3 regions of the Paeniglutamicibacter sp. NPDC012692 genome follow, and region 1 is predicted to be linked to each of the others. Evidence: riboswitches for the same ligand, from Rfam matches in the RefSeq annotation. Region 1 holds a riboswitch; each other region holds the start of a gene.
What was found. A riboswitch is a leader RNA that binds a small molecule or an ion and turns the genes downstream of it on or off. The one in region 1 is predicted to bind S-adenosylmethionine.

Region 1 (2,192 bases):
GGTGAGCTGTGCGTGGGTGGTGGAGGCCGGGTGGACTACCAACGAGCGGACGTCGCCGAGGTTCGCCACGTGGGAGTGCAGCTTCAGCGCATCGACGAATCCCTGGCCGGCCTCGAGGCCGCCGGAGATTTCGAACGCAACAATCGCACCGATGCCCTTGGGGCCGTACTTGCGGCCGCGTTCGAACCACTTGCTCGACTCGATGCCGGCGTAGTTGACCGACTCGACCTGCGGCTGCGCCTCGAGCCACTTGGCGACCTCCACGGCGTTGGAGACGTGGCGCTCGATGCGAAGCGACAGCGTCTCAAGGCCCTGGGCGATCAGGAACGCATTGAACGGGGAAACGGCGGAACCCAGGTCGCGCAGCAGCTGAACGCGGGCCTTGAGGATGTAGGCGAGGTTGGCGCCGAGGATGCCATTGACACCCAGGTCGCGGCCGAAGACCAGGCCGTTGTAGGACTCGTCCGGGGTGTTGAAGCCCGGGAACTTCTCAGGATCGGCGGCGAAGTCGAAGTTGCCCGAGTCCACGATGACGCCGGCGATCGCGGTGCCGTGGCCGCCGAGGTACTTGGTGGCCGAGTGGATCACGATGTCCGCACCCCATTCGATGGGACGCACCAGGTACGGGGTCGCAAGGGTGTTGTCGACGATCAAAGGCACGCCTGCCTCGTGGGCGATGGCCGAGATCGATTCGATGTCCAGGACGTCCTGGCGAGGGTTGGAGACAACTTCGCCGAACAGGGCCTTGGTGTTTGGCTTGATCGCCGCACGCCAGCCATCCAGGTCGTCGGGATCCGCAACAAAGGTGACCTCGATACCCAGCTTGCGCAGCGTGTGCTTGAACAGGTTCTGCGTTCCGCCGTAGAGGCTGGGGCTTGCCACGATGTGGTCCCCGGCCTCTGCGAGGTTCAGGATCGCGAAGGTCGTGGCTGCCTGGCCCGATGCCAGCAGCAGTGCGCCGACGCCACCCTCGAGGCTGGCAATGCGCTGCTCAACCGCGTCCTGGGTGGGGTTGCCGATGCGCGTGTAGATAGGCTCCAGCTCCTGGAGCGCGAAGCGCGCGGCGGCGCTTTCCGCGGTCGGGAACACAAAGGAGGTGGTTTGGTAGATCGGCAGGGCCCGCGCGCCGGTGGCGGCGTCCGGCTCCTGGCCCACGTGGATCTGACGAGTTTCGAATGACCAGTCGTTTGACATCGTTCTCCCCTTCGAGGAATCAAGGGGTATGCCCGTAGCCGACACCTGTGGCGTCGGATTCTACATAGGGGCATGCCCGCGCTTGTCCTGCGTCCTTGTGACGCAGGGCCTGGTCTTCACCCGGGGCACCCCACCGCGGTGGAGGGTTGCCGTCCAGCAAGCCGGGGCTTGTTGCTGGAACTCATGACCTTGTGAATCAGTCTGGCGCAAGGAAACGCGGGCGCGCAAGAACATCTCAAAATGTGACAATCCGGAAGTAGCGGGGCGCTGGCCCGATCCCGACCATGAAACCACCAGCCAAACTCAAGTTAGGCAACCCTAACTCGAGAGCCAGATCACATCGTGCCATGATGGGCACATGATGAGGTTGGACCATGTAACTTACGCTTGTGGACCCGACGGCCTCGCGGCAACTGCCGCTCGGATCGGCGCGGCCCTTGGACTCGAATCTGTAAAGGGCGGTATTCACCCACGATTTGGTACTCGCAATGTCATCTTCCCGTTGCAGAATGACCAGTACCTCGAAGTTGTCGAGGTACTGAACCACCCCGCATCGGACAAGGCACCGTTCGGTCAGGCCGTTCGTGCCCGTTCCGAACTTGGCGGCGGCTGGATGGGCTGGTGCGTTGCTGTTGATGACCTGGCACCGGTCGAGGCACGCCTGGGCCGTAGCTCGGTACCGGGAAACCGAAAGTTCCCGGATGGACAGGAACTGACCTGGCGCCAGATCGGCGTCAACGGCTTGATCGCCGATCCACAGGTCCCGTACCTGCTGCGTTGGGATGACGGGACGGAGAACCTGCACCCGTCGAAGGCACTGACCCCGGTTGGCAAGATTTCGTCGATCAGCATCGCCGGATCCAGCGAACGCGTCGCAGACTGGCTCGGACAGCCCGAGCAGTTGCCGGTCGGCGATGTCACGGTCAACTGGCAGGCACCCAACGGCACGCCGGGAATCCTCTCGGTCACCTTCGAAACCCCCAAGGGTTCGATCACGC
Region 2 (2,192 bases), on a different contig from region 1:
CTGGGTCAGGTTCTGCTCGACGAATCGGGCGAAGTACGGGATGGCGTTGATCGTCAGCGGGACGATCACCGCGGCTGTGCCGATGGTTGTTCCCACCACGAATCGCGTGAACGGAATGATCGCAATCAGCAGGATCAGGAACGGGAACGAACGCATGGTGTTCACCAGCCCGTCAACGATCCGGTGGATTCGCAGGCGCGGACGCAGGCCGTTCGGCGACATCGAGTAAAGCCAGATTCCCAGCGGGGTTCCAAGCAGAATCGCAATGGGGATCGATACCAGGAGCATGGCCAGGGTCTGGCCGATGGCCAGAGCGATTTCCGGCCACAGCTCGATGACGCGGTTGAGGTCAAAGGCCGCGGCGCCGCTGCCGTTGGTGGAGGACGCCAGGACGTTGATGCCAAATGCAAGATTAGACATAGGACTCCTCCTTCAAGGATTCGGTTTCGGTTGCCGCGGGTGCGGGTGCCGTGGTTGGCTTTCGGTCCAGCGAAATTTCATCGGAGATCAGGTAGCGGCCGATTGCGGTGGCCGGAGTGAACGCAGGGTTCTTCAGCGAGGCAATGTCGAATTGCTCCACCAGCGCCCCGTCTTCCATGACCGCGACGTTGTCCGCAATGGCCTTCACGACGTTCATTTCGTGGGTCACGATGACCGTGGTGATGCCCAACTGGGCGTTGATGTCGGAAAGGTACTGGAGCACCGAGGCCGTGGTCCGCGGGTCAACGGCGGAAGTCGGTTCATCGCACAGAAGCACCTTCGGCTCCGTGGCCAGTGCGCGGGCAATCGCCACGCGCTGTTTTTGGCCTCCGGAAAGTTGTCCGGGGTAGGCGGTCGTCTTGTCCGCCAGGTCCACGATGGCCAGGGCTTCCAGCGCCCGGCGCCGGCGGTTCTTCTTGGGGACACCGGCAAACTTGAGGCTGAGTTCGACGTTCTCAACGGCATTGCGGTTGTTCAAGAGGTTGAAGTGCTGGAAAATCATGCCGATGTGGTGGCGCGCCTGACGCAGTTCTTCATCGTTGAGCGCGGTGAGGTCCGTGCCGTCGACGATGATTTGCCCGCTGGTGGGGCGCTCGAGCAGGTTGATGTTGCGCAGCAGGGTCGACTTGCCTGCACCGGAAAAACCAATGATTCCCTGGATCGAGCCTCGCGGGATCTCCAGCGAAACGTTATCCACGGCAACAAAGGGGTTACCCGCTGACGGGAATACTGTTGACACGTTCTTGATGTTGATCATGTCCAACTCCTCTCGGTTTACCCGAGGGACGCCAACGGCACGACCGATCGGCCAGCCGCCCACGGGAGGGCGACGGGTGGACCGGAACAGAGTTGGCTATCTCCATCGGTCCTGGCGGTAGCACCGGCCCCTACGCATAGGGGTGGTTGCTGCGGCGTCAACGAGCCAGGTCTCTCAGCCGCTCTGGATGGTGTCGTTCCTTTCAAGCGATTTGCCGGGAAGGAACTGTTCAAGTGTGTCGCAGATTCTTCGATACGACCAACAAATGTGACCATTTCGTGAAACAAACGAACGACAACCCCCGCCTTCGACCGGTTTCCTCGTCAAGAAATGTCATAAAACCGATTGTGACGCAGGTATTTCATTCCGCCTTGCGCCTCGCCCGCGTCATGTTGATAATCCACCCAAAGCCGCACAACATTGGGTCTTGGCAGTGAACGGTCGACTGACATGATGCAATGTTTCGATTGAGCCTCCCGCCCGGCGATAGCGCCTCGTGGCATGATCGCCACATGGAGACCACACGCTCACGACGTACCCGGCACCGCCAGCTGCGCCTTATCGGCATGGTTGTCTGCGGCGGCCTTGCAGCGTCGCTGACCGGGCTTCTTGGTGCCTGGCTGTATGCGCCCGCGGTGGGGTGGGGTGTCGCTGCGCTGGTCTACAACCTCTCGGTTTGGTTGACCATCGCCCCCATGGACCATGTCCGCACCGCCGCCCACGCCCAGGAAGAAGACCCCGGCCGCAGCACCTCGGACCTCTTGATCCTTTTGGCCGCGGTGGGGTCGTTGGCCGCAGTTGGTTTGGTGATGTTGGGCAGCAAGAACGTCGATGGAAACGCGCGTTTCCTGCTGGCGCTTCTGGCCTTGACCTGCACGGGAATGTCGTGGCTGCTCGTGCACACGCTGTTCACGCTGCGCTACGCGGTGATTTACTACGAGGGGCTCCCCGGTGG
Region 3 (2,192 bases), on a different contig from region 1:
AGCATCGGCGCGCTCAGGTCCACAAGTGTCGTGGGGCGCCGGCTGGCAACATGCAGGAGCGCCGTGGCCCTGGCCGTCCCCACGGCCACCTCGAGCAGCGGGCCGTCGCCCGAGCCGATGGCCCTCGCCGCAAAGGCCGCGTACTGGTCCGGGCGGGTGCCCCAGAAGACCCTGTTGTAGGTCGGGGACCCAAGCATTGCGTCATAGGCCCGCGCCCGGCGCGCATAGAATCCGCGGTCGCCAAAGAAGTTTTCGCTCACCCCACCATCGTGCGGCCGGGGGCAGTGATCGCGCTAGTGCGTGGGGGCTGCGGCATGGCGCCGCAGCAAGGGGATATCGACCTCGAGAATCTGCCCGTTGCGCATGATCGGCGTCTTGCGTCCCGGAACCAGCGCATCGACGGTCAGCCGGATCAGCGTTCCATGGGCAACCACGATGATGCGCTTGCCTTCGTGGCGCTCCAGCAGGTCGCAGAGCGCCCGGATGCCTCGCGCGGCCACGGCTTCCTCTGGTTCCGCCGAGCGCAGCAGCACGTCGATTTCCTCGCGCGGCAGGTCATAGACCACGCGTCCCTCGGCGTTTCCGTAGTGACGCTCCCGGAGTCCGTCGATTTTTTCGGTCAGGGCCAGGCCAAGGTTCTGCCCAATGAGTTCCGCGGTTTCCGCCGCACGGCCCAGGGTCGACGACGCAAGGACATCCCAGCTCGAGCCGGCCAATTCCTGGCCCGCGACATGGGCCTGTTCGCGGCCCACATCGTTCAACGGAATATCCGTTTGGCCCTGGAGACGGCCCTCGGCATTCCAGGCTGTTTCTCCGTGACGGACCAAAACCAACGTTGCACTCATGCCCACAAGCCTAGCCCGGCATAATCCCGGCCATCGGGGCGGCGCAGATTCTTCGATTTTCGTCTCAGCATTCGCAACCTAAGCTCACAATCTTTGGCTGTTGGTCGATTTCTTGCCACAATGGATCAACACCCCATCCCGAGCGGCCGAGAGATCTGGTTCCATGACGCCGCAGCAACCTTTCACACTCCGGTGAACAAGGTGCTACCGCCAGAAACGATGGAGAGCGCGTAAGCAATCTTCGGTGCTGAACCCCTAGAGGGTCCTTGCGGACCCTGTCCTGGGCGAACCGGCACCGCATTGACCCGGGAGAAGCACCACCCCAGCCCCACAGGCGAGGGCCGTCCGTACCCCGGGCGGCCGTTGCCACATACGCAAGGAGTCAGCCACCCTCATGGCCGAACATCAATTTGGATTCCGCACGCGCGCACTGCATGCCGGCGGCACCCCGGATGCCGAGCACGGTTCCCGTGCCGTCCCGATCTACCAGACCACCTCGTTTGTCTTCAAGGACTCCGACGATGCCGCGAACCTCTTCGCGCTGCAGAAGTACGGAAACATCTACTCGCGCATCGGCAACCCGACGGTTGCGGCCTTCGAGGAACGTATCGCCTCGCTCGAGGGCGGCATCGGCGCCGTCGCCACCGGCTCCGGCATGGCGGCCGAATTCATCACCTTCGCGGCGCTGGCAGGCGCGGGCGACCACATCGTTGCCTCCTCCAAGCTCTACGGCGGAACCATCACCCAGCTCGACGTGACCCTGCGCCGCTTCGGCGTCGAGACCACGTTCGTCGATTCCACCGACCCTGCCGAATTCGCCGCGGCGATCCGCGAGAACACCAAGGCCGTCTACACCGAGGTCGTCGCGAACCCGTCCGGCGACATCGCCGATCTCAAGGGCCTGGCCGAGGTTGCCCACGCCGCCGGCCTGCCGCTGGTCGTCGACTCCACGCTGACTCCCCCGTACCTGTTGCGCCCCATCGAGCACGGCGCCGACATCGTGATCCACTCGGCCACCAAGTTCCTCGGCGGCCACGGCACCACCCTCGGCGGCGTCGTCGTCGAAGCCGGTACGTTCAACTGGGGCAACGGCAAGTTCCCGTCCATGACCGAACCCGTGGCCTCCTACGGCAACGTCTCGTGGTGGGACAACTTCGGCGAGTACGGCTTCCTGACCAAGCTGCGCAGCGAGCAGCTGCGCGACATCGGACCGGCGCTTCCGGCCCAGTCCGCGTTCCAGCTCCTGCAGGGCGTCGAGACCCTGCCGCAGCGCATGGATTCGCACCTGGCCAACGCCAAGGCCGTGGCCGAATGGCTGGATAACGACCCGCGCATTTCCTACGTGAA

Region 2: it holds a riboswitch for S-adenosylmethionine, as region 1 does, so the genes downstream of both, ACFY5D_RS13080 (methionine ABC transporter ATP-binding protein) here and ACFY5D_RS18020 (bifunctional o-acetylhomoserine/o-acetylserine sulfhydrylase) in region 1, are expected to answer to the same signal.
Region 3: it holds a riboswitch for S-adenosylmethionine, as region 1 does, so the genes downstream of both, ACFY5D_RS13015 (O-acetylhomoserine aminocarboxypropyltransferase/cysteine synthase family protein) here and ACFY5D_RS18020 (bifunctional o-acetylhomoserine/o-acetylserine sulfhydrylase) in region 1, are expected to answer to the same signal.

The regions. Positions count from the first base shown of each region.
Region 1 is NZ_JBIBDE010000006.1:45,633-47,824, reverse strand. Features, by position in the region: gene ACFY5D_RS18020 (bifunctional o-acetylhomoserine/o-acetylserine sulfhydrylase) at 1-1,194, opposite strand, end outside; SAM riboswitch class IV at 1,268-1,383, opposite strand; gene ACFY5D_RS18015 (VOC family protein) at 1,553-2,192, shown strand, end outside.
Region 2 is NZ_JBIBDE010000003.1:218,583-220,774, reverse strand. Features, by position in the region: gene ACFY5D_RS13085 (methionine ABC transporter permease) at 1-420, opposite strand, end outside; gene ACFY5D_RS13080 (methionine ABC transporter ATP-binding protein) at 413-1,237, opposite strand; SAM riboswitch class I at 1,337-1,431, opposite strand; gene ACFY5D_RS13075 (DUF1345 domain-containing protein) at 1,750-2,192, shown strand, end outside.
Region 3 is NZ_JBIBDE010000003.1:204,620-206,811, reverse strand. Features, by position in the region: gene ACFY5D_RS13025 (methyltransferase domain-containing protein) at 1-260, opposite strand, end outside; gene ACFY5D_RS13020 (histidine phosphatase family protein) at 294-845, opposite strand; SAM riboswitch class I at 976-1,071, shown strand; gene ACFY5D_RS13015 (O-acetylhomoserine aminocarboxypropyltransferase/cysteine synthase family protein) at 1,240-2,192, shown strand, end outside.